4 regions of the Exiguobacterium sp. PHA03 genome follow, and region 1 is predicted to be linked to each of the others. Evidence: predicted binding sites of a transcription regulator. Region 1 holds the regulator's gene; each other region holds the start of a gene.
What was found. The regulator Rex, encoded in region 1, represses fermentation and respiration genes when NADH is low (regulators of the CRP and FNR family bind a similar motif). The targets are predictions, from matches to a motif close to TTGTGAAATATTTCACAA.

Region 1 (5,579 bases):
AAGCGTGAATGTGAACTTCTCGCCGACTTCCTTCAAGGATGCCTTGCCTTCACCTGACTTTGTCTCTGTGATGACGACTGGTGTCTTCATCGCAGCACGAAGATCCATCAGTCCAGCTCCCTCACGACGTGGGGAGTAGAAGTTGCCTGTTTTCAATTGTGCGTTGTATTTTCCTTGATCGAGTTGCGGACGCGATGTATTCATCAAGATGTTTTTGGCGAGTTTAACGCGTGTTGCACCAGTGACTTTGAAGTCCTTCGCAATCCGTTGCATGACGAGTGCTGTTCCACCAGCGACGTGTGGTGCTGCCATCGATGTACCGCTCATGACGCCATACTCGTTATCATTAAGCGTCGAATAGATTTTCCCACCTGGTGCCGTGATTTCCGGCTTGAAGTCAAGGCTTGGCGTGACACCCCATGACGTGAAGTCAGACATTTGTCCTGCGACCGGGTTATCGGTTGAGACCGCTTTTCCGTCAAATGTCACTGCGATTGCCTTGCCTTCTTTTGCTTTTGCTTCGAGATCATTCCCGTCCGCGATGCTAAGCGTCACGAGTGGAATCGTCGGATTGTTGAGCGCCATGCTGACGTAATCCCCATGATCGACTTTACCACGGACGATGACACCTGCTGCGCCTTGCTTCTCAGCTTCTGCTTGAATCATGCTGTAGTTAAAATCACCTGTCCGCACGACGAAGACGACTTTCCCTTTGACGTCTTTACCTTCATAGTTCGAAGCTTGACCGTCACCGACATACACGACATCCTTCTTCTCTTTATCGAAGACGGCAATCGGATTCGGCGAATCTTGTTTTTGGTATGCCAAATAACCGGCATCCTGACCGTCGATCGTCAGCGCCATGCCTTCAAGCGTCAATTTCGTATTTTCGAGTGACGCGACTTGGAGCGCCTGGCTCGTCAATCCTGGTGCACCAACGACACCGATATCCGGGTTTGCTGTATATGGATTACCCGCACCATGACCTGCAAACGCCGAGTTACCAGCAGAGATCGCACACAAGATACCGTTGTTCATCGCGTTGACGATCGCGCGTTGCTCCGGATCATCTGCGTTGACGAACGATGCCGTCGAACCCAGGCTCATGTTGATGACGTCCGCTCCAAGTGCGATGGCATCATCGATTGCTTTGATGTAGATATCACTAAATGTCGATGGCATCCCTGGATCGTTACCGAAGACCTTCATCGCAAGGAGCTGTGTTTCTGGAGCGACCCCTTTAATGCCGCCGTTCGCTTCATCCCCGTTTGCTCCGACCGTACCTGCGACGTGCATCCCGTGCATCGATGCCCCCGCACCTAAGTCACGGATTTCGCTGTCGTGATCGGCATAGTTATAGCCGTACGGTACTTTTTCCGTGAAGTACTTTCCTTTTAAGCCTTTTGTTTCTTTCGCACTCTCGACCTTCGAAGAGGTTAAATCCACCTTTGTCTCTGGACTCAAGACCATGTCCTTGTGCGATGGATCAATCCCCGTATCGATGACCGCGACGACGGTTCCTTCCCCTTTGAAGCCATAGTCCTGCCACGTTTCCTTCGCATTGACCATGTCCTTGCTGTACAGCATGTCTGGCTTGGCACCTTTATCGACGGTTGGGCGCGCATATTCGTGCGCGATATGTACACTTTTGACTCCTTCGAGTTGTTTGATATCTTCGATGTCACCGAACTTCACTTCACCACTGAATCCGTTGATGACGGTTGTGAAGCTTTCTTTATATGTAACAGGAATCGCTTTTTTAGCGATAGCTGACTTGACTGATTTTTGGACGCTGACGAGTCGATCCTTGATCGATTCCTTTTCGGCATTACTCAATGTGCTATACCGCTTGTTTTGAGATTGGGCGATTTGAATCGCCGGTTTTTGTTCCATCTCGATGACGACTCGGACTTTATCCGATTGTTTGTAGTTCTTTTCTTGCCCCGATTTCTTCAGTGAGAGCGCCTGCGGTTTTTGACCCGTCGCTTTGTCTTGCGAGGACAGTGCACCTTGCGCACTGACTAGATTGGAAGACGTCATTAAGACGGCTGCCATAAGTGCAATCTTCTTCTTCATGCGTTCGTTTCCCCTTTTCTGTAAAACCATAGTAGTAATACTAATAAAACAGTTTAAAGAAAATTCTGTATTTTTAGTTTAATGAAGTTAATGGAAATAAACAATTTATATTTGTCTATTTTTTTAATTTATTTCTTTTTGGTGACATTTTATATTTGGAAGGAATTTAACTGGGAACATAAAAAAACTCCTCGAGCACTCGAGGAGTTGAACGTATGCACTTGGTGGAGACTATCGGGATCGAACCGACGACCTTTTGGCTGCCAGCCAAACGCTCTCCCAGCTGAGCTAAGCCCCCATGAATTATCTTTAGTATACGCATCGCTAACTGCTTTATCAATATAAACATAACGCTTTCATAAAAAAGAATTCCTCCCGAAATTGCTGGAAGGAATTCACGATTCATTTATTCAATTCACGCATCAAATCCGCCTGTCGTTCAAGCTCTGCCTGTTGCTCGAGGATCAAGACCTTTTTATACGTCCGCGCAGAAATCAAGATACTGATTTCATAGAGAACGAACAACGGCACTGAGATCATCAAGTGTGACGTCACGTCCGGCGGTGCGATCAATGCCGCAACGACGAACAGCGCGAAATACGCATATTTCCGATTCTTTCGCATGAAATATGGCGTCACAAGACCAAGACGTGTCAGGAACATCGTCACGACCGGCAATTGGAAGAGAAGACCAAACGGCATCGTCAACCGGATCAAGAAACTGAAGTAGTTTTCGACCCCGATGACTTGCTCGATCCCCAATTCTTTCCCGAGATCCGTTGAGACTTCGAGCAAGAAAGGAAGCAACCAGAAATACGAGAAGGCTACACCAGCCAAAAATAGAAAGAAGATGACTGGAATATATGTCAGTGTTGCTTTTTGTTCCTTTTCATAAAGCCCTGGTCGGACGAATGCCCACAGTTGATACATCCAGAACGGTGACGCTAAAATCAGCGCGATGATGAACGCAAGATTCAAATACAACATTAAAGGATCGGCGACGTTGAAGGCATTTAATCCGATACCGAGCTCTTTTAAGTCCGCTTGCAGAAAACGGACGAGCGGTCGGACGAGCGGAAATGCGACAGCGAACAGGACGACGACGATGAGGAGCGACCAGACAATCCGCTTACGCAGTTCGTCTAGGTGCGACGTCATGCTTTGTTCTTGATCAACCGTCATGATTCAATCACTTCTCTTTCGGTTCGTCCTTTTTATCGTCGTCCATGATGCCGTTCGTGGCATTCTTGAACTCTTTCAATGTTTGACCGGCAGCACGACCGAATTCCGGTAACTTCTTCGGTCCGAAGATGATCAACGCGACGACAGCGATTAATCCGATACTCGCAGGTCCGATACCTAGCGTGAGCGGGATAAGGTTTTCCATTATGATTTCACTCCTTCAGCTGATTGCGAATAATGCTTCATGAAATAAACTAACGACTGCAACTCGATCGATAAATCGATGTGATGAACCCGAACGCTCGCTGGCACGTTCAACCGTGCAGGCGTGAAGTTCAGAATGCCTGTCACACCATACTCGACTAACTCATCCGCTACTGACTGTGCGAACTGGGATGGAACCGTCAAGATGGCGACATCGACCTGATTCGCTTCGATTTGTTCTTTCATGTCCGAAACATGATAGATTGGAACGTCATGCGTCGTTGTTCCGACCTTCTCTTCGTCCGCATCAAACGCAACGACTATCCGAGTACTATTATTCTTTAAAAAGTTATAATTTGCAAACGCTGTTCCGAGATGACCGACCCCGATCAAGGCGACATTCGTCACCTCATCTTGATTCAAGGTTTTCCGGAAAAACGTTAAGAGATGTTGAACGTTATATCCATACCCCTTCTTCCCTAGTGCCCCAAAGTAGGAAAAGTCGCGACGAATCGTTGCTGAATCAACCTTCACCGCCTCGCTTAACTCAGCAGAAGAGACGCGGAGCTTACCTGAATTGTATAAACTTTGGATGAAACGATAATATAGCGGCAACCGTTTTGCTGTCGCTTGTGGAATTTTTGTGTCTGGTCCATTCATCCTGCAGTTCCCCCTTCGGCCACATCCATCGTGGCACCCAAATCTTTGCAAAAAGCTTTCTACTCTCCTTGATTGTAAACCACTTCACATAGAGTCACAAATAATATATTCCGCAGGACCTCGCGCTTTTGTTCGTGATAGACTAAAGGGTGGAAGGATGGATGGAAATGATACTCTTACAAGTCAACCAACTCTCGAAATCATTCGGCGTCGAGCCGATTTTAGAAAATATCAAACTAGAAGTACAGGAGCGCGACCGAATTGCGCTCGTCGGTCGAAATGGTGCCGGTAAATCAACCTTGCTCAAAATCATCGCTGGTGAACTCAGTCATGACTCGGGCGATATCATGAAAGGTAAAGATGTCAAAATCGGCTATCTCGCGCAAGACAGTGGTCTCGAATCGAATGAGACGATCTGGAACGAGATGCTGACCGTCTTTGAACATCTGCAAGAACAAGAACGGACACTGCGCCGGATGGAAATCGAGATGGGCATGGAGCACATTTTGAACGACCCGGTCGCGTACGATCGTCTCTTGAAGACGTATGATCAAGCGCAACACGACTTCTCAGAAGCCGGTGGTTATCAGTTCGAAGCGAATATCCGCTCCGTCCTGCACGGCATGCGCTTTTATCCGGATGATTACTCGCGCCGGATTCAGACATTGTCCGGGGGTCAACGGACACGGCTCGCCTTAGCGAAGATGCTCCTGCAAGCACCAGAGCTTCTCATTCTCGATGAGCCGACAAACCACCTGGATATCGATACGCTTGCTTGGCTTGAAAGTTACCTCGGTGGTTATCGTGGTGCCGTTCTGATCGTCTCGCACGACCGGTACTTCCTCGACCAAGTCGTCAATGTCGTCTATGAATTGTCGCGCAATGTCTGTCGTAAGTTCACGGGGAACTATACGAAGTACTTGGAACAAAAAGCAGCCTTATACGACCAGGAAATGAAGCAGTTCGAACAGCAGCAAGAAGAAATCGCGAAGATGCAGGACTTCATTCAACGTAACATCGCTCGGGCGACGACGACAAAGCGTGCTCAAAGCGTTCGAAAACGGCTCGAAAAGGTCGACCGACTCGATCGTCCAGATGGAGATGAGCGTAGCACGGTCCTCTCCTTCCCAATCGAAAAACAGAGCGGGAATGACGTTCTTCAAGTCAATCAACTGGCGATCGGTTACGAAGAAGCTGTCTCAAAAGACATCACGTTCCGCTTGCAACGCGGTGAATCACTGGCACTCGTCGGACCGAACGGAATCGGGAAGTCGACGCTCTTAAAAGTCCTCGTCGGTCGTTTACGTCCTCTCTTCGGTGATTTCCGTTTCGGCACCGGCGTCTCGATCGGGTATTACGATCAAGAGCAAGCGGAACTCAATGACCGGAACCGTGTCATCGATGAGATTTGGAACGAATGGCCACTGATGCGCGAACAAGAAGTCCGTTCTGTGCTC
Region 2 (5,579 bases), on a different contig from region 1:
CCGTCAACATGGGTTGATTGTCGCACAATTACACGAACGAAATGAACAACTCGCTTCACGCATTGAACATCGAAAACAACAAATCCAAGATAGTGAACAACAGGTCATTCCACTCTTCCTCGGTCATCCTGATCCGATGATTCGACTCGATCAGTCCGGCACTGCGCTGTACGCGAATTTAGCTGCCCAACGTCTGTTTCATTTGCCAGATATGACGATTGAACATGTTCCTCGTACGATGCGTCATTTGTTAGAAATGCTCGAAACGAACGTTGATGAGTATGAGGATGAACAAAGTCGACGCTATGAAATCATTGATATTCCGATTCAAATTGCCGCTACCTCGATGGGACGATTCACGATTTTACATGATGTCACGGAAAGCAAAATTCGTCAAAAGAGAATCGAATACCATGCCTATCATGATGCTTTGACTAATATCGGAAACCGTCGTTCCTTAGAACGAGATTTCTCAAATCGACTCTCCGATAAGAATTATCTTGCCTTAGTCGATTTAGATGGATTTAAGCAAGTCAATGATACGTATGGTCACGAGGCAGGAGATTATGTATTAATTGAAGTTGCGAAGCGATTGAGCGAACATACAAGTTCTTCGGAATCCGTGTATCGCCTCGGTGGAGATGAATTCGCGATCCTTTTACAAGCCGATGATGAACTCTCCTTACGCCGAAAATGTAAATCCTTTTTACAATTTTTAAGACGTCCCTATGTCTACAAAGGACAATCTTTATTCGTTTCCGCAAGCATCGGAGTGACAGCGTGTCATGAGGCCGATCTTGAAACATGTTTAAAGCAAGCCGATCTTGCCATGTATCGCGTGAAACATCGGGATAAGAATGATGTCGCTTTATATCGAGCGGACCCATGAAAAAACCTAGGACATATGACTTTTTGTAGTCAACGTGTCCTAGGTTTTTTGAGTTATTCTTCTGGTCTTGGTGCAATGTTACCTTCTTCGATATCGAGGAGCAAGTCGATTAATTCCGCACAAAACTCTGGATATTGACGAAGTAACGCGTCTTCTCCCACTTCATCCACGAAGTCCGTCAACAAAGCGAGGACTTCTGGTACTAATGCGCGCGCTACCTTCATGTAGGCAATCGCAAAGCGCCACTTACCAGAAATATAGAGCAGTTTCCCAATCAACAGATCCCCCGGTTCGACTTCAATCTCAGCCAAATCCGTTTGATACGTCTGTTTCGACATTAAATCAACAACACCATCTGCATCGACTTGAAACAGCGACGGCATCGGGTCAGCTAATCCACGCAAGGCGCGATAGAGACTAGGTGATAGCTCGTCTTTTATCTGCTCGAGAAAACGACCGTGCGGTGTTTTTCCTTGATCATCCGTTTCATAGAAGATCGCCCAGTCAACGAATAAGTCCCGGAACAATTCAGCATCTTTTAAATACCAACGTCCTTCTGTCGCAATCTCTTCAATGAAAGCGACCCAGTCCGTACTGCGTGCTGTTGCTGCTTCCTGATACATTTTCTTCAAGGCTGCATTCATTTCCGCTTCAGAAACCGTCGTCGGAAATGGAATTACTTTTCGATCGTTCTTCATTTCGATCGCCCTTTCCGGTGAGGAGTAGCCGGTCGCTTAATCGTCTGAGGAGCTGTGAATTCACGTTTCGGAATGACTTCTCCGCGGTAAATTTCCATTGGCTCCATCTCGACGCCCATTTGCTTTGCAAGTGTTTTTAAGTGTTTTAAATCTTGATCCGTGACAAGTGCAAGTACCATCCCATTTGCGTTTCCGCGTCCCGTCCGACCTGAACGGTGTACGAAATCGTCAAGCGACTCCGGTAAATCGTAATGGACGACGTGTGTGACCGCTTCGATATCAAGCCCACGCGCCGCAAGACCTGTCGTGACGAGTAAAGGAAACTCTCCCTTTTTATAAGAACGCAAGGTCTCCATCCGCTCTCGCTTTCCTTTTTCAGCGTCTAAAATCCGGTATTTCAGTGAGAATTTACTCAACTCGCCATTCAATGGTCCAAGGAATGAGCGATTGTTGATGAATGTCAGCACTTTTGATCCTTGCATGTTCGCCAGACGACGTAACAATTCCGGTTTCTGACGACGTGAAGTCTCCAAATAACCGAATGTCACTTGTGTGCTGACGGCACGCTCAACACGAATCGTCTCAGGATCATTCGCAAGCGTCCGTCCCCATTCTGCTGTCCGTTCCGGCAATGTCGCTGAGACAAATGCCAGTTGTCGATCGCGTAGCGCACTATTTGCGATTCGCGTCGCCGAGTCACTCATGCCACTTTCATAAATTTGATCCGCTTCATCTAAAACGATCAATTTCACCTTATGCATCTTCAGCTTCTTCGAATCAATCAACTCGACGAGACGTCCCGGTGTTCCGACGATGATTTGCGGCTTTTTCTTCAATCGTTCATATTGTCGCTTTAATTCAACACCACCAATGAATGCACCGGATTTGATACCACTTCCTTGAGCAAATAATTGAATGACTTGATGAATTTGCATGACGAGTTCCCGTGTTGGTGCCGTGATGACGACTTGCACGTGTGGCTCTTCCACTTCAATCTTTTCTAAAGCTGGAATGACATAAGCAAGCGTTTTCCCTGTTCCTGTCGGCGCTTCAGCTAGGACATCTTTTCCTTCGCGCAACAACGGAATCGCTTGTTCTTGAACAGGCATCAACTCTGTAAAGCGCGCCCGTTCCCATGCTTCCTGTAAAAATGGTTTTGTAAAGTTCATAACGATTTCTCCTACTCTCTTAATTCCATCATGCCGTTACGTATTCGACATGATCTCCTGATGCATCACGGTATCCCCGTATTGTCTGTGTATATTCATTTCCTGCGTCGAGCAATCGGATGTGGAACCGGACTTCTTCTTCACCAGCTTCTTCCTTTAAAATCTCGAAGCCTTGGATGACACGATCCTGTAATTCTGCAGCGAGTGCCGGATACACGGCAAGACTCGCATACGTCGCTTTTACGTCCACGGGACGGCGAACAAGCGCAATCCAGTATGATTCATCATAGCCGATAAAGTCTTCATAATCAAAATCATCTTCAAACCGAATCCAGAATCCATCACCTTCAAATTCTGTGATCATCCCAGTTCGCGTCGAACCTTCCGATCCGATTTTCAGCGAGACCCAGTCTCCCGACTGATAATCTCCTTGTTGCGTTAATGACACATACTCCATTTGGCACACCTCCACGTTCTATGTTCCCTTTTTCATTGTCAACGATACGTCCTAAAAACACAAGATACCGTAACGTGACATTCCTCACAGTTTCAACTGTGCTAGTGGATCTTTTTCAAATCAGCTCATACAGTTCCGTGAAAATCTTGATTTACCAGACTTCAACTGTTTTTTAATCTTCACTCTTTCATAGGTACAGAAATAAAGAAAGCCCGTCATATCAACGTTTGTTCACTTGTTAAAATATTCACATGAACGTAAAGGGAATCTCTACCTCCTTTTGTTACACTATTCACATAAGGAACTGATCATTAGCTCAATTTTAAAGGAGTGGTATCCATGTTATTAGAAAAAACGAGTGCCTGGGCAAACTTTACGTCTGGCGAATGGATCAAGACAATCGATGTTGCAGACTTCATCCGGCTCAATCGCACGGAATATACAGGTGATGATCACTTTTTAGTCGATCCGACGCAAGCGACGCAACGGCTTTGGCAACAAATTCTACAGTTGACGAATGAAGAACGACAACGTGGTGGTGTGTATGCCGTCGATGCCAAGACACCATCAACGATTCTCTCGCATGATGCAGGGTATCTGGATCCCTCTCTTGAAAAAATCGTCGGCTTACAGACGGATGAACCGTTCAAACGTTCAATTCATCCGAACGGCGGGATTCGGATGGTGAATGATGCCTTAGCTGCGTATGGCTTTGAAGCAGACGAGACCGTCACGAAAATTTTCAGCGATTACCGAAAAACACACAACCAAGGGGTTTTTGATGCTTATACTCCAGAGATGCGCGCCGCGCGTAAAGCCGGTATCATCACAGGATTACCAGACGCCTATGGACGTGGGCGGATCATTGGCGACTATCGTCGTGTCGCTTTGTACGGAACAGCACGTTTGATTGAAGAACGTAAGCGAGACTTGAAGGCACGTGGCGGCTTCCTCTCTGAATCGATGATCCGCGACCGCGAAGAAATGAATGAACAATTGCGCGCATTAACGGAATTGACCGAGCTTGGAACTCGCTATGGTTTTGATCTCTCCCGCCCTGCAGAAACAGCACAAGAAGCATTCCAGTGGGTCTATCTTGCTTATCTTGCTGCGATCAAAGAACAAAATGGTGCAGCTATGTCACTCGGTCGCGTCTCGACGTTCCTCGATATTTATGTCGAACGTGATCTTGCGACCGGCCGCTTGACGGAAGAAACAGCACAAGAGCTCGTCGATCATTTTGTCATGAAACTTCGGATCGTCAAATTCTTACGAACACCGGACTATAACGATCTCTTCTCTGGCGACCCGACGTGGGTAACGGAATCGATTGGCGGGATGAGTGAAGATGGTCGATCAAATGTCACGAAAAGTTCATTCCGCTTCTTACACACGCTTTCGACACTCGGTCCGGCACCTGAACCGAATCTAACTGTTCTCTGGTCCACTCAGCTTCCACGCGGATTCAAGGAATTCTGCGCGAAGATGTCGATCATATCAAGCTCGATTCAGTATGAGAACGATGATTTGATGTTGCCGGTTTATGGGGATGATTACGGCATCGCTTGTTGTGTCTCCGCGATGCGGATCGGGAAACAGATGCAGTTCTTCGGTGCTCGAGCAAACCTTGCAAAAGCATTACTTTATACAATCAATGGCGGAATGGACGAGAAGCTCAAAATTCAAGTCGCCCCAGCCACACCATTGATGCTCGACGAAGTACTCGATTACGAGACAGTCATGGCGGCTTACGATCGTCAACTCGATTGGCTCGCAGAACTGTACGTCAACACACTGAATGTCATCCACTACATGCATGATAAGTACAGTTACGAACGGATTGAAATGGCTTTACATGATCCGGAAATCTTACGGACGATGGCATGCGGCATCGCTGGTTTATCGGTCGTCGCTGACAGTCTATCCGCTATTCGTTATGCAACAGTCCGCCCGATCCGAGATGCGGATGGGATTGCAGTTGATTTCAAGATCGAAGGTGAGTTTCCAAAGTTCGGGAATAACGATGAACGAGTCGATCAGATGGCGGTTGATCTCGTGACATTGTTCATGGAGAAAATCCGTAAACATCCAACGTATCGAAATGCGCTCCCGACACAGTCTGTCCTGACGATTACTTCAAACGTCGTCTACGGTAAGAAAACAGGAAATACACCCGATGGACGCCGTGCGGGTGAACCATTTGCACCCGGTGCTAACCCGATGCATGGACGTGATACCCGTGGTTCTATCGCTGCTCTGACGTCTGTCGGGAAACTACCATATGAACATGCGCTCGATGGTATCTCCTACACGTTCTCGATCGTTCCAAAAGCACTTGGTAAGGAGGAAGCAACACGTATTCGCAA
Region 3 (5,579 bases), on a different contig from region 1:
ACTCACGTTGGACCATGAGGAATGCCCCAATCGTATCTTGAAGTTCTTTTTCGTTCAGACGGTTGATATATAGAAAGGTTGGAACATGTTCTTTTAACTCCCATTCCTGTTCAGACCACGGGGAAAAGGAAAGTCCTGGCGGCAACATCGTGATATGACTGTTAGTAAAACCAGCACTTTGTAGTTCATCTACAACAGAGGGGCTGACAGTCAAGGCATGACTATCTTTATACCAGCTTAACCGTCGAGTCTCTGTCCATTCGCCAAGCTTTGAAAAAGGAAAAACAAGTGTCGTCGACCAACGCTCACGAATCAATTGATAAAGAAATAAAGTTCGTTTATGACGTGGAACATAAAGTGGTGTGAAGAAATGAAACCCATTCAAATGATCCAGAACTAAATCAATCGTTTTAGCATAAGACCAGTAATAATAAAGTGCATATGGAATAAGAGAAGCTGTCGTACCATAACGGAGGTAAGTGATACCATCTCGATACTCCGTCGGTGATCCGCCCTTGAATGAGACAGACAAATGGGTAACTCGGTAGGTAGTACTGACACGCCGCAACATTTCATGAATAAAAGTTTCAGCTTCTCCGGCTTGTGGATGTCGAGCATCACGCCAAGATAAAAAAAGTAGATGAGGTTTCATGTCGTACCTCCTTTGCGTAGAAAAAATTTGATCCGAAAGATCGGTTCTGCTACTAATCTTCTCTACAGTAGAAGGATATTCCTAGAAAATGCATCAAATCAATAGACTTCTGTTTCATCCATGATGTCCTGAAGCGTTACGTATAAAAGCTTTTGGGTAAAGAACAATAACGAAACGGGTAGGAGGAAAGCGCATGAAATGGAAGGGAAGAGAACGGAGTTCGAACGTCGAGGACCGGCGGGGAATGGGTGGGAAAGGAATCGCCGGTATCGGCGGTGGTGTCGGGATCATCCTGCTGATCGTCATCACTTTGATGGGCGGTAATCCAACTGAACTACTCGGAGACTTAACCGGTGGGGATCAGCAAAATACGACGTATGAGGAAACAGCGCAGGAAAAAGAAGCAGCGGACTTCGTCTCCGTCGTCTTGGCCGATACGGAACGAGTCTGGACGAAAGAATTTAAAGAAGATGGTAAGACCTATAAAAAACCGACACTCGTCTTATATACGGATCAAGTTAGTTCGGCTTGCGGACAAGCAGGGAAGTCCGTCGGTCCCTTTTACTGTCCCGGTGATCAGAAATTATACATTGATTTAAGCTTTTATGATGAACTGCAGACGAAATACGGAGCACCGGGCGATTTTGCGATGGCGTATGTCATTGCGCATGAAGTAGGGCATCATGTCCAGACGTTACTTGGAAAATCGGATGAGATCATGCCACTTCGAAAGCAAATGAGTGAGGAGAAGTTCAATAAATACCTCGTTCGATTCGAGCTACAGGCAGATTATTATGCCGGCGTATGGGCGCATCACGCGCAAGGAGAAAACTTGCTCGAAGAAGGCGATCTTGAAGAAGCGTTGACAGCAGCCAATGCTGTTGGGGACGATACGTTACAAGAGAAAGGACAAGGATATGTCGTACCGGAAAGTTTCACTCACGGCACATCGGCGCAACGAGAGCGTTGGTTCCAAAAAGGCTTTGATAACGGCACGATCGAAGGTGGAGACACATTCAAAGCGAAGAATCTATAAAACGAAGTAAAGACATACCTTTTGAAACATTTTCCAGTCGTTTCCGTAAAGAAGAGATAAGGATTCAAAGGGGAGTGTCGAAGTTGAAGCACATCAGTCTATTTTTGTTGCTGTATACGGCTGTCGTCGTATTGACGTACATCGTGTCACGATTTGCGCCAAACTTGTTGGTCTACATGGTCTATATTGCGATTGCGTCGTTACTCGTCATCACGGGCTATTTATTGAAACGGCTTGTACTGAAACGTTAAATACCAAAAAGGGGCTGACTCACATGTCGTCCTCTACAAAGATAAGGGTGGCAGAATGATGATCTGCCACCCTTATTTCGTAAAAAAAAGAATGACACGTCACACGTCACTCCTACAGGAAAAAGCGCATTATGCGCTGCCAGAGACAAATAAGACCCGCTTTCCTGCTTGAATGAAGCAGGAAAACTGGCTTGTGTCTCGCCTGAGGAAAGGACGTGAAAAGACGCGTCATTCTTTTTTGAGTCAGCCTCTTTCGCTATTTAAAAGCAATCTTATGAACGGAACATCGTCGGATCATCTGGAACGTTCTCCAGGTAAGTGATCCGTCCGTTTTCATTAAGACGTGCGATATCTTTTCCGTCTTGCGTGAAGACGCTACCGTCTGCCCGTTTTCCGCAAACTGCCCAGCGTGTTTCATACGTTCCTGGTGTTGTTTCTTCCCAGCCGGCGTACATGTGCTTAATATCCTGATTCGCCGTGAACACATGACGGACGAATTGTTTCCAGGCGTCGATGCCGTGCTTTGGTTGTCCGTTCAGAACGAACGTGATGTCTGTCGTAAACAAGGAAACGAGATCCTCGAACGCTTGTGCGTCCGTGCGTGACGCGTCGAATAAGTCGAAATAACGATTCAATACCATAGTAAAAACCTCTTTCTGTTCATTAAAGTGTCATCATCCGGTCTGTGATTAACGCATGCAACCGTTCTAAATGTTCCGGTGGACAGGAGGTATCGATTGCTTGACGGATCGAGCCGATTGATTCGCACTTCAACGTCGATTGCCAAGCATCTTCTGCCTCTGTCATCAGATTCGAGAGCAGACCGATCTCCTGTTCCTGAATCCCCATCAAATCTTCAAAGACACCACTTGACGCGTACAATGTCTGTTTGCCCTCAATGGCTTGATAGACATCGAAGATTTGAATTTCTTCTGCCGGACGTCGCAAGCGAAAGCCCCCTTTGACACCAGGTACGGAATACAACAGATCCGCCTGAACGAGTTTTCGTAAGAGCTTTTGGAAATAGGTCGGTGAAGCACCGAGTTGCTGACTAATGAACTCACCGGACAAAACGGCGCGCTCCGGCAGGAAGGTTAAGAGCAACATCGCATAAACGGATTGCTCGACTCCTGTTTTCATTTGCATAGAAAGACTCCTTTCGTTAAACGTGGATAATGTATATCCATAATAGTTCGATGATGAAAAATTGTCGAATGATATGCTCTCACAAAACCGTCACACCTTTTCGACAGCATCTGCATGGCATCCCCGTTCCGGATTCGGTATACTAAATGTACGATATGTGAAAATATTCACTAAAAGTCGTTCACACTTTGTGAAAGGACGTTTGTATATGAATCCATTAAAAGGAATCGTCCAGATTCCACGTAGTATTCTCATTCAATTCATCATTGCGGCTTTCTTAATGGGGGTCGCGGTCGTCGGTCAGTCATACGGCATCGTGTTGACGGTCGATCGCATTTTCCTAAAAGAACAACCGTTTGAAGCTGTCATTCCGTTACTACTCACCGTTCTCGGTATGTTGTTGCTCCGAGTCGCCGTGACGTATTGGAACGGTCGTCTTGGTACGACGTTATCGGCACACATGAAGCAGGCGCTTCGGGAAGCACTCGTTGCGAAATATACGAGTCGCTCAGTCGAGATGATGCTACAAGGGCAAGCGGGACAGAAGGTCAGTGTCTTGCTCGATGCAGTAGACGAGATGGACAGCTACTATAGTCAATATTTGCCGAAAGTCGTCCAGACGACGATCGTTCCCTTGATGGTCTTGATTGCGGCATTCAGCTATGACTGGATCACGGGTCTTGTCATGATGATCACGGCGCCGTTCATTCCGTTGTTTTACATCATCATCGGCATCATGACGCAAAAGCGGGCCGATGCTCAACTCGAGAAGATGACGGCATTCTCAGGAACGTTCCTCGATACGTTACAAGGACTGACGACGTTGAAGTTATTCGGTCGCGCGAAACGACAGCGTGACGTCATCGAAAAAAGCAGTCTCGATTTCCGAGATGCGACATTAACGGTCTTGAAGCTCGCCTTCTTGTCGTCATTGATGCTTGAGTTCATCTCGATGCTCAGCATGGGAATGATTGCACTTGAAGTTAGTCTGCGTTTGATTCTGTTTCAAAGCATCACCTTTATCCCAGCGTTCTTGATGCTCGTGTTGGCACCAGAATACTATCTTGCCTTAAAAGAGATGGGGGCTGCTTTCCACACGGGACGCGGTAGTGTGGCAGCAGCGAAACAGATCGCAGCCGAATTGACGGCAGACGATCGTCCTGTTGCATTCGGTCAATCGGAACTCACGATGAATCGTCCACCACAAATCGTCTTGGATGAAGTCGGCTTTACGTACCAAGAAGGACGTTTTGCCTTGCAAGATATCGGGCTTACGATTGAGCCGTATCAAAAGGTAGCGTTAATCGGTCGCAGTGGGGCCGGTAAATCGACCGTCTTGCAGTTGATTGCCGGACTCGCGGATCCACAAGAAGGACGGATTCTACTCGACGGAACCGAGCGCGGTCAGGTGGAGGAAACAAGCTGGTTTCGTCAGTTGAGCTACATTTCTCAACATCCGTATCTGTATGCCGGAACACTGGCAGAAAACATCGCGATTGGTGAGCTTCGTCAAGCGACGCCGGAAGAGACTTTCGAAGCGGCGCAGGCGGCAGGGCTCGAGGAGTTGATTGCGACGTTGCCTGAAGGGATCGACACGGTGATCGGAGAAGGTGGACGCGGTCTATCGGGTGGCGAAAAACAGCGTGTTGCGTTAGCACGAGCGTTCTTGAAACGCCCGAACGTCGTCGTCTTTGATGAACCGACGACTGGACTTGATGTCAAAACGGAGCGACTGCTCCAACAAGCGATTGAGCAACTCGGACAATCGGCAACGGTCATCACTGTCGCGCACCGTTTGCATACGATTGAACGATCGGATCAAATCGTCGTTCTCGACGGCGGACGAATCGTCGATCGTGGCACCCATGATGAATTGCTTGGTCGCGATTCGGAATATGCGCGGATGCGTAGCGTCCAGAGAGGGGAGGAAACACGATGAAGGAATTATTAGGAGTCTTTCGGTTGATGGTGCATCAAAAACGCGATATCGCCTGGTCGATCTTCTTCGGTGTCCTCGCCGGTGTGACAGCGGTCGGTTTATTCGCAGCAAGTGGTTACCTGATTTCAAAGGCAGCCTTGTTGCCACCGATCCAGACACTCGCCGTCTTGATCGCCCTGCAAAAAGTGTCGAGTCTGACGCGCGCCGTCAGTCGGTATGCGGAACGTTACTATTCGCACCGGGCGACGTTTACGATTCTTAGTGACATCCGAACGTCATTTTACCGTCGTCTCGAGCCGCTTGCGCCAGGGATTTTTGGTAAGTACCGCAGTGGTGACTTACTTGCGCGGATCGTCGGGGATGTCGAGAGTCTACAAAATACGTTCTTACGTGTCCTCTATCCACCGATCGTGTTACTGCTCGTTTTCTTCTGTACGATTTTTTTCGTCAGTTTCTTCTCATGGACGATTGCCGGGATTCTGTTGCTTGGTTTAATTCTGACCGGTTTCTTGATTCCGGGATGGTTCGCGTATCGTGAACAACGCTTCGCCCGTT
Region 4 (5,579 bases), on a different contig from region 1:
GATGATGGTGTTGGATTTGTTGTGGATGAAAAAAAACTTGCCTCTTATGGCATCAATTCGATGCGAGAACGAACGGCTGAGATGGGTGGAACGATTCGTCTCGTCAGTGTTCCTGGACAAGGAACCCAAATCGAAGTAAAACTTAGAAAAGATCGGATGGTGCAAGTATGATACGCGTATTATTAGTAGATGACCACGAGATGGTCCGGGCCGGTGTGTCTGCTTTCCTTTCCACACAACCAGACATCGAGGTCGTCGCTGAAGCTTCGGATGGTCAAGCGGGAGCCTTGCTAGCGCTCGAACACCGACCGGATGTTATCTTGATGGATTTAGTGATGGAGCCAGTTGATGGCGTCGAAGGAACCCGGTTGATCCGCAAAGACTGGCCGGAAGCAAAAATTCTCGTCGTGACGAGTTTTCTTGATGACGAGAAAGTCTATCCTGTCATTGAAGCGGGTGCGATGAGTTACGTTTTAAAGACAGCTAGCGCCTTTGACATCGCAGAAGCGATTCGCAAGACAGCAAACGGTCAATCCGTCATGGCAGCACAAGTGACCGGTAAAATGATGGAACGTCTTCGTCGTCCTACGACACACTTACATGATGATTTAACGGAACGTGAGCAGGAAGTTCTTCAATTGATGGCTCGTGGTATGGCGAACCAAGAGATTGCGGACGAATTATTCATTTCCTTAAAAACCGTCAAAACACATGTCTCGAACATCTTATCAAAACTAGATGTCGTAGACCGTACACAAGCTGTCGTCTATGCCTTCAAGCATAATCTCGTCAAATAAGATTTAGCCCTTCATTACTTATTCTTTAAGCGCATGCCAAAAACCCCGAATCGTCTCTTAGTCAGAGACCGTTCGGGGTTTTGATGTTGTACGAAACGATTACCAAAGCTTCCATCCCGGAGCGCCTGGAGGGGCGTTTTCAATCATATGCCAAATCGGTACTGTGTACGCAAACGCAATCAAAGCGAACGTTACAAAAATCCATAGCTTCCAATTTTCAAAGAAGAGTGGCGTTGCCATCGCCTCTTCTTCCGTTTCAGCAATCGGAAATTCTTCCGTTCCTTTTGGTGTACGAAATGCAAGTTGGAACATCGCATACAAGAACAATAGAATCGATATGAATAAAATCGTCCCACCAATTGCCATGGCGACATGATATGGAATCCAGTCAGCGACGATCGAATCTTTGAAGTAGGCGGCAGGACCCGTCCGTCGTGGATTACCGAGTAGACCTGAGATATGCATTGCTGTCGACATGAAGAGCATTCCGATCGTCCAGGCAGCCGTTTGAATAAGCCCAAGACGATTCATTGCCGCTGTTAACGTTCGACCACGTAAGAGCGGGACAAGCCAGTAAGCCGTTCCAAAGAACGTCAATGCCACAGCGGCACCGACCGTGATATGAAAGTGTCCTGTGACCCATAACGTATTGTGAACGATGATGTTTAGTTGATGGGATGCGTTGATGACACCACCTGCACCTGCAGGAATGAAGAACAACATCCCGATGAACGGTGCAAGAAAACGTACATCGCGATACGGCATTTTTTTCACCCAACCAAATACCCCGGTCGCCCCTTTCCGACGACCCGCCAACTCAAAAGTCGCAAACATCGAGAAGGCTGTCATCAATGATGGAATGATGACGAGGAACGTTAAGACGACTTGGACATACTTCCAAAAAGCAGAAATCCCCGGCTCTAACAATTGATGGTGAAAACCAACCGGGAACGAAAAGAGGAGGAACAATAAAAATGACATACGTGCTAACGCGTCGGAAAAAACCTTTCCACCAACGATTTTCGGGATGACTGTATACCAGACGATGTAGGCAGGTAACAACCAGAAATAGACGAGTGGATGACCAAAGTACCAAAATAGCGTCCGGGATAGCTCGATTCCGACCTTATCCGTCCAACCAAGGGATAAGGGAAGGAGCTGAAAGAGAATCGTCGCTGCTACTCCGAGTGTCGCAACCACCCATAATAAGGCAGTCATAATACTCATGTATGCTTGAAGTGGTGGATGAACGCCAGGGTGTTCCCGTTTATAATCAGCATACATACGGAACATGGCACCAGAAGCAATCCACGTTCCGACGACGAAGATGACGAGTCCAATATAAAATACTGGATGTGCCTTGAGTGGTGCATAGAATGTATAGAGGACGGAAGCTTCTCCTGCAAGTACCATCCATGTGACGAGGATGACACCAAGGATCATGAACCAGAATCCAACCCACCCGAGACGTCGAGGAAAGTCTTCGAAACGTCCAAAGGATTGACCTAAAAATGAAAACAGTAATCCAAATATGAATAATGTCGTAAAGACGATCGCAAGCATTAACCCGTGGGCAGTGAGAAGCTCATAGTAGCCGACTCCAGCAATTTCTGGAATGACACCTGTCCGCACCATCGTTTGCAACAATCCACATAAACCACCAATCAATAAGGCAACGAGTGAAAAACTAACATGTGCGAAAGCGAGCTTCGCTTCCTTAATTCCGATGACGGTAGCAGGCAGACCACGCTCCATCTCGAACTGTCTTAATTTTTTTGAAATGGCATTCATCTTATTCCACCACCTTGATTTTGGTTGCCATCATATGATGACCCGATCCACAGTATTCATTACAGACGACCAAATACTCGCCAGCTTCCTTGAATGTATATTCAATGGAATTGATATGACCAGGAACGACCATCATATTGACATTCGTCTTGACAATTTCAAAGCCATGGACGACATCTTTTGATGTCACCAAAAAATCAACCGTTGCCCCTTTGGGAATGACCATATCTTTTGGTGTGAATTGGAACGCTTGTGCGACGATGATCGCTTCGTATCGGTCGTCATCGATTTTTTTTAGTCCTGGCTTGTCGAATGGTTTCGTTTGATCAACTTTCGTCGGATCAATCAATGTTGCATCGGATGGCGGTTGATTTCCGGATGCAAAAGCGGATACGCCGATGATGGTTAAAAAGACGCCAAGCATCACTGCTCCAAAAATCAGCCAGATTTTTTCTAGACGATGAATATGCATTGTGACTCCCCCTTACCGTGATAAGAATAATAGAAAGATTGAGCTCCACATCCCAATGATGATACCTGCTACGATCAGGACGGCAATAAATGTTCCTTTGAGGTTTGATTCTGATTTTTGGTCCATGGTGATTACTCCTCTCCTGCTTTGAACTTGTCTTTATTGTAAGAATTCAGCAAGTTCGGAAACTGTGATATATATCACTTCAAATGTGAAAAATCCGCACTTTTCTTTCTAAAAACACACAAAAAGTTCACATCTGAACAAGAGAAGGAGGCACGACTCATCTACAAAAAAAACAATCCATACATGAGACAGAAAATTCTGCTTCACGTTTGAATTGTTTGTACACTATCTATTAAATTCGACAAACACCTGCTGGGCATCCTTCACAATGACACAGATCACGCAGATATTGTGCATCATGAATGATGATTTCTTTTGGCGTCATCGAAATGACACCTTCTTTTTTCCACTGGGAGAACATCCGATTGACCGTTTCACGCGGTGCGCCAATCAATTGACCAAACTCCCCATCGGATGGACGTTTTGCAAGACGGTAGGTTTCTCCTACTTGTTCCCCTTCCATCGCGATGAGACGAAGTAACGTCGAAGCTAACGCACCCGGTTTTCCGAACAATAGCAAGTCGCGCAATTTAGTCTCCGTCTGTTTCCGCATCAATGCTTGCCACCGCATGATCTCAAGCGCAAAAGTACCATCCTTTCTCATGAGTTCCTCTAATTTTTCTTTTGAGAGGAAACCGATGATACTATCCTCCATCGTCTCGATACTGTATGAACTCGGAAAAGCTTCTCCTACATCAAATTCACCAAATAGATCCCCTTTGAAATATAAGAACATGAGTAATGGACTGCCTTTTTTCGTCAACTTCGATAGTTTGACGCCTCCTTGTTTCACATAAAACAACTTGTCGTTCATTTCCCCTTCCCAACAGACGATGGAATCCTTTTTGAACGTCGTTTCCGTCATGAAGCTCTCTAGTAACGTTCTTGTCTCAGGTGATAAGATGAATGTATTCGCTTCAGTCGTTCCACAAGTCAGCATATCCATTTCTCCTCTCCTTTTCTTCTGCTTTTAGTATAGAACATCACAGTTCAAAAGAATGGATTTTCAAAAGATTGTCAAACTTTGTTCAATGTTTCACATTAGTTTTGAAAAAGTATCTGACGACCGCTTTCTAAAACTAAAGCAATCGTCAGATATAGTATTACATACCTGTTCCGTAATAATGATGAACGATTCGTTCAACTGCTTGACCTGGTGGGTGATCATACCAACTTGTTTGGAATTCTTGCATGTGCTGACGGCACTCTTCAAGTATCGCGTCAGACACGATCCACTCCATCAATTGCGCCATCTGCTCCGTTTGTCGCACCGGTAATGGTTTTGGATACTGATCGACAAGTCCTGGTAGTTGTCGATATGTATCGATGTCCGGTGTGTATAAGAACGTTGGAACCTCAAGAAGACAGCTTTCAAATGGAATCGACGAATAGTCGGTCACCAGAACATCCGTGATGAGCAAATAATCATTGATCTGATACGTGTCATCCACAAGATGTATATGGGCGGAACGATAGGTCGAAAGCGCTCGGATCGTCGGATGTAACTTAACAAGAATCGTCCAGCCTGTTTTAGCCAGTTGTTCAAATTGTTGAATCGTGTGATCTTCCGTTCCTTTATATTCGCGGTAAGTCGGGGCATACAATAGAATCCGGCGGTCGGGTTTTACATAACGTTCTTTTAAATCAAGCGCCCGATGTTCCCGCTGAACCTCATCATACCAATAATCCGTCCGCGGCATGCCGAACGGTTTAAAATGAGATCGTTTTAAATCATGCGGTGCCATGAATTGTGTCGCACAACGCATCCCCGGCACGATGAAATCACCATATTCCTGATAGACACGTCGGAACCGATTTCGTATCCGTTCCGATACGAACAGGCTTTTCGAAGAAGTTAGTCCAAACTGCTTTAACGTTCCGCCGGCATGCCATAGCTGGATACGTCGTGTTCCACGTCGCGTTTTAGCAACACTGAATTCCGCAACATAATTATCGACGAAAACCGTCCGGGAGGTCGCAAGTAAATATGCGAGTCTGACGAACCGTAATCGACGAAAGCGAAGCATTCGGTCTGACTTCCATAAATCTGGCTGCTTCATGAAATGGTGATCATATACAAGATACCGTTTCTCATTTGGCAATTCCTGCGCCAAGCGATCATTAACAGGTTTTGCGTTATCCCCGTATGTCATCCAAAATAAAGTGACGGGGCGAAGCGGTAACAACCGAAAGACACCATAACAAATACGAAACAACAATAAATAGACCCATACGATTCCTTCTCTAACCACTTTCATCCTGCCCTTCTACGAAGAAAGACCGCACGTCGTCGTGTGGTCTCCTCTTCAATCACTTCGAAGCTAATTCCGTTTTAATCTGACTCGTAGAAATACCCTCAGTTCGGCTAAGGTAAACGACTTCACAATGCTCTT

Region 2: a site for Rex is predicted at 3,449-3,466, ahead of pflB (formate C-acetyltransferase). Genes of this name have one in related genera too.
Region 3: a site for Rex is predicted at 3,241-3,258, ahead of cydD (thiol reductant ABC exporter subunit CydD). Genes of this name have one in related genera too.
Region 4: a site for Rex is predicted at 3,249-3,266, ahead of Q7C19_RS14145 (cytochrome C oxidase subunit II). Genes of this name have one in related genera too.

What each region holds. Positions count from the first base shown of each region.
Region 1 is NZ_JAUTYQ010000001.1:2,118,374-2,123,952, forward strand. Features, by position in the region: gene Q7C19_RS11015 (S8 family serine peptidase) at 1-2,076, opposite strand, end outside; tRNA gene Q7C19_RS11020 (tRNA-Ala) at 2,299-2,374, opposite strand; gene tatC (twin-arginine translocase subunit TatC) at 2,479-3,258, opposite strand; gene Q7C19_RS11030 (twin-arginine translocase TatA/TatE family subunit) at 3,266-3,463, opposite strand; gene Q7C19_RS11035 (redox-sensing transcriptional repressor Rex) at 3,463-4,122, opposite strand; gene Q7C19_RS11040 (ATP-binding cassette domain-containing protein) at 4,290-5,579, shown strand, end outside.
Region 2 is NZ_JAUTYQ010000004.1:51,621-57,199, forward strand. Features, by position in the region: gene Q7C19_RS14065 (GGDEF domain-containing protein) at 1-889, shown strand, start outside; gene Q7C19_RS14070 (hypothetical protein) at 943-1,587, opposite strand; gene Q7C19_RS14075 (DEAD/DEAH box helicase) at 1,584-2,756, opposite strand; gene Q7C19_RS14080 (hypothetical protein) at 2,785-3,213, opposite strand; gene pflB (formate C-acetyltransferase) at 3,553-5,579, shown strand, end outside.
Region 3 is NZ_JAUTYQ010000002.1:22,582-28,160, forward strand. Features, by position in the region: gene Q7C19_RS11280 (glycosyltransferase family 4 protein) at 1-652, opposite strand, end outside; gene ypfJ (KPN_02809 family neutral zinc metallopeptidase) at 846-1,688, shown strand; gene Q7C19_RS11290 (hypothetical protein) at 1,763-1,939, shown strand; gene Q7C19_RS11295 (nuclear transport factor 2 family protein) at 2,212-2,580, opposite strand; gene Q7C19_RS11300 (Rrf2 family transcriptional regulator) at 2,603-3,085, opposite strand; gene cydD (thiol reductant ABC exporter subunit CydD) at 3,294-5,024, shown strand; gene cydC (thiol reductant ABC exporter subunit CydC) at 5,021-5,579, shown strand, end outside.
Region 4 is NZ_JAUTYQ010000004.1:64,221-69,799, forward strand. Features, by position in the region: gene Q7C19_RS14125 (sensor histidine kinase) at 1-171, shown strand, start outside; gene Q7C19_RS14130 (response regulator) at 168-797, shown strand; gene Q7C19_RS14135 (b(o/a)3-type cytochrome-c oxidase subunit 1) at 897-2,588, opposite strand; gene Q7C19_RS14140 (cytochrome c oxidase subunit II) at 2,590-3,060, opposite strand; gene Q7C19_RS14145 (cytochrome C oxidase subunit II) at 3,073-3,186, opposite strand; gene Q7C19_RS14150 (Crp/Fnr family transcriptional regulator) at 3,419-4,132, opposite strand; gene Q7C19_RS14155 (CDP-glycerol glycerophosphotransferase family protein) at 4,290-5,444, opposite strand; gene tagD (glycerol-3-phosphate cytidylyltransferase) at 5,497-5,579, opposite strand, start outside.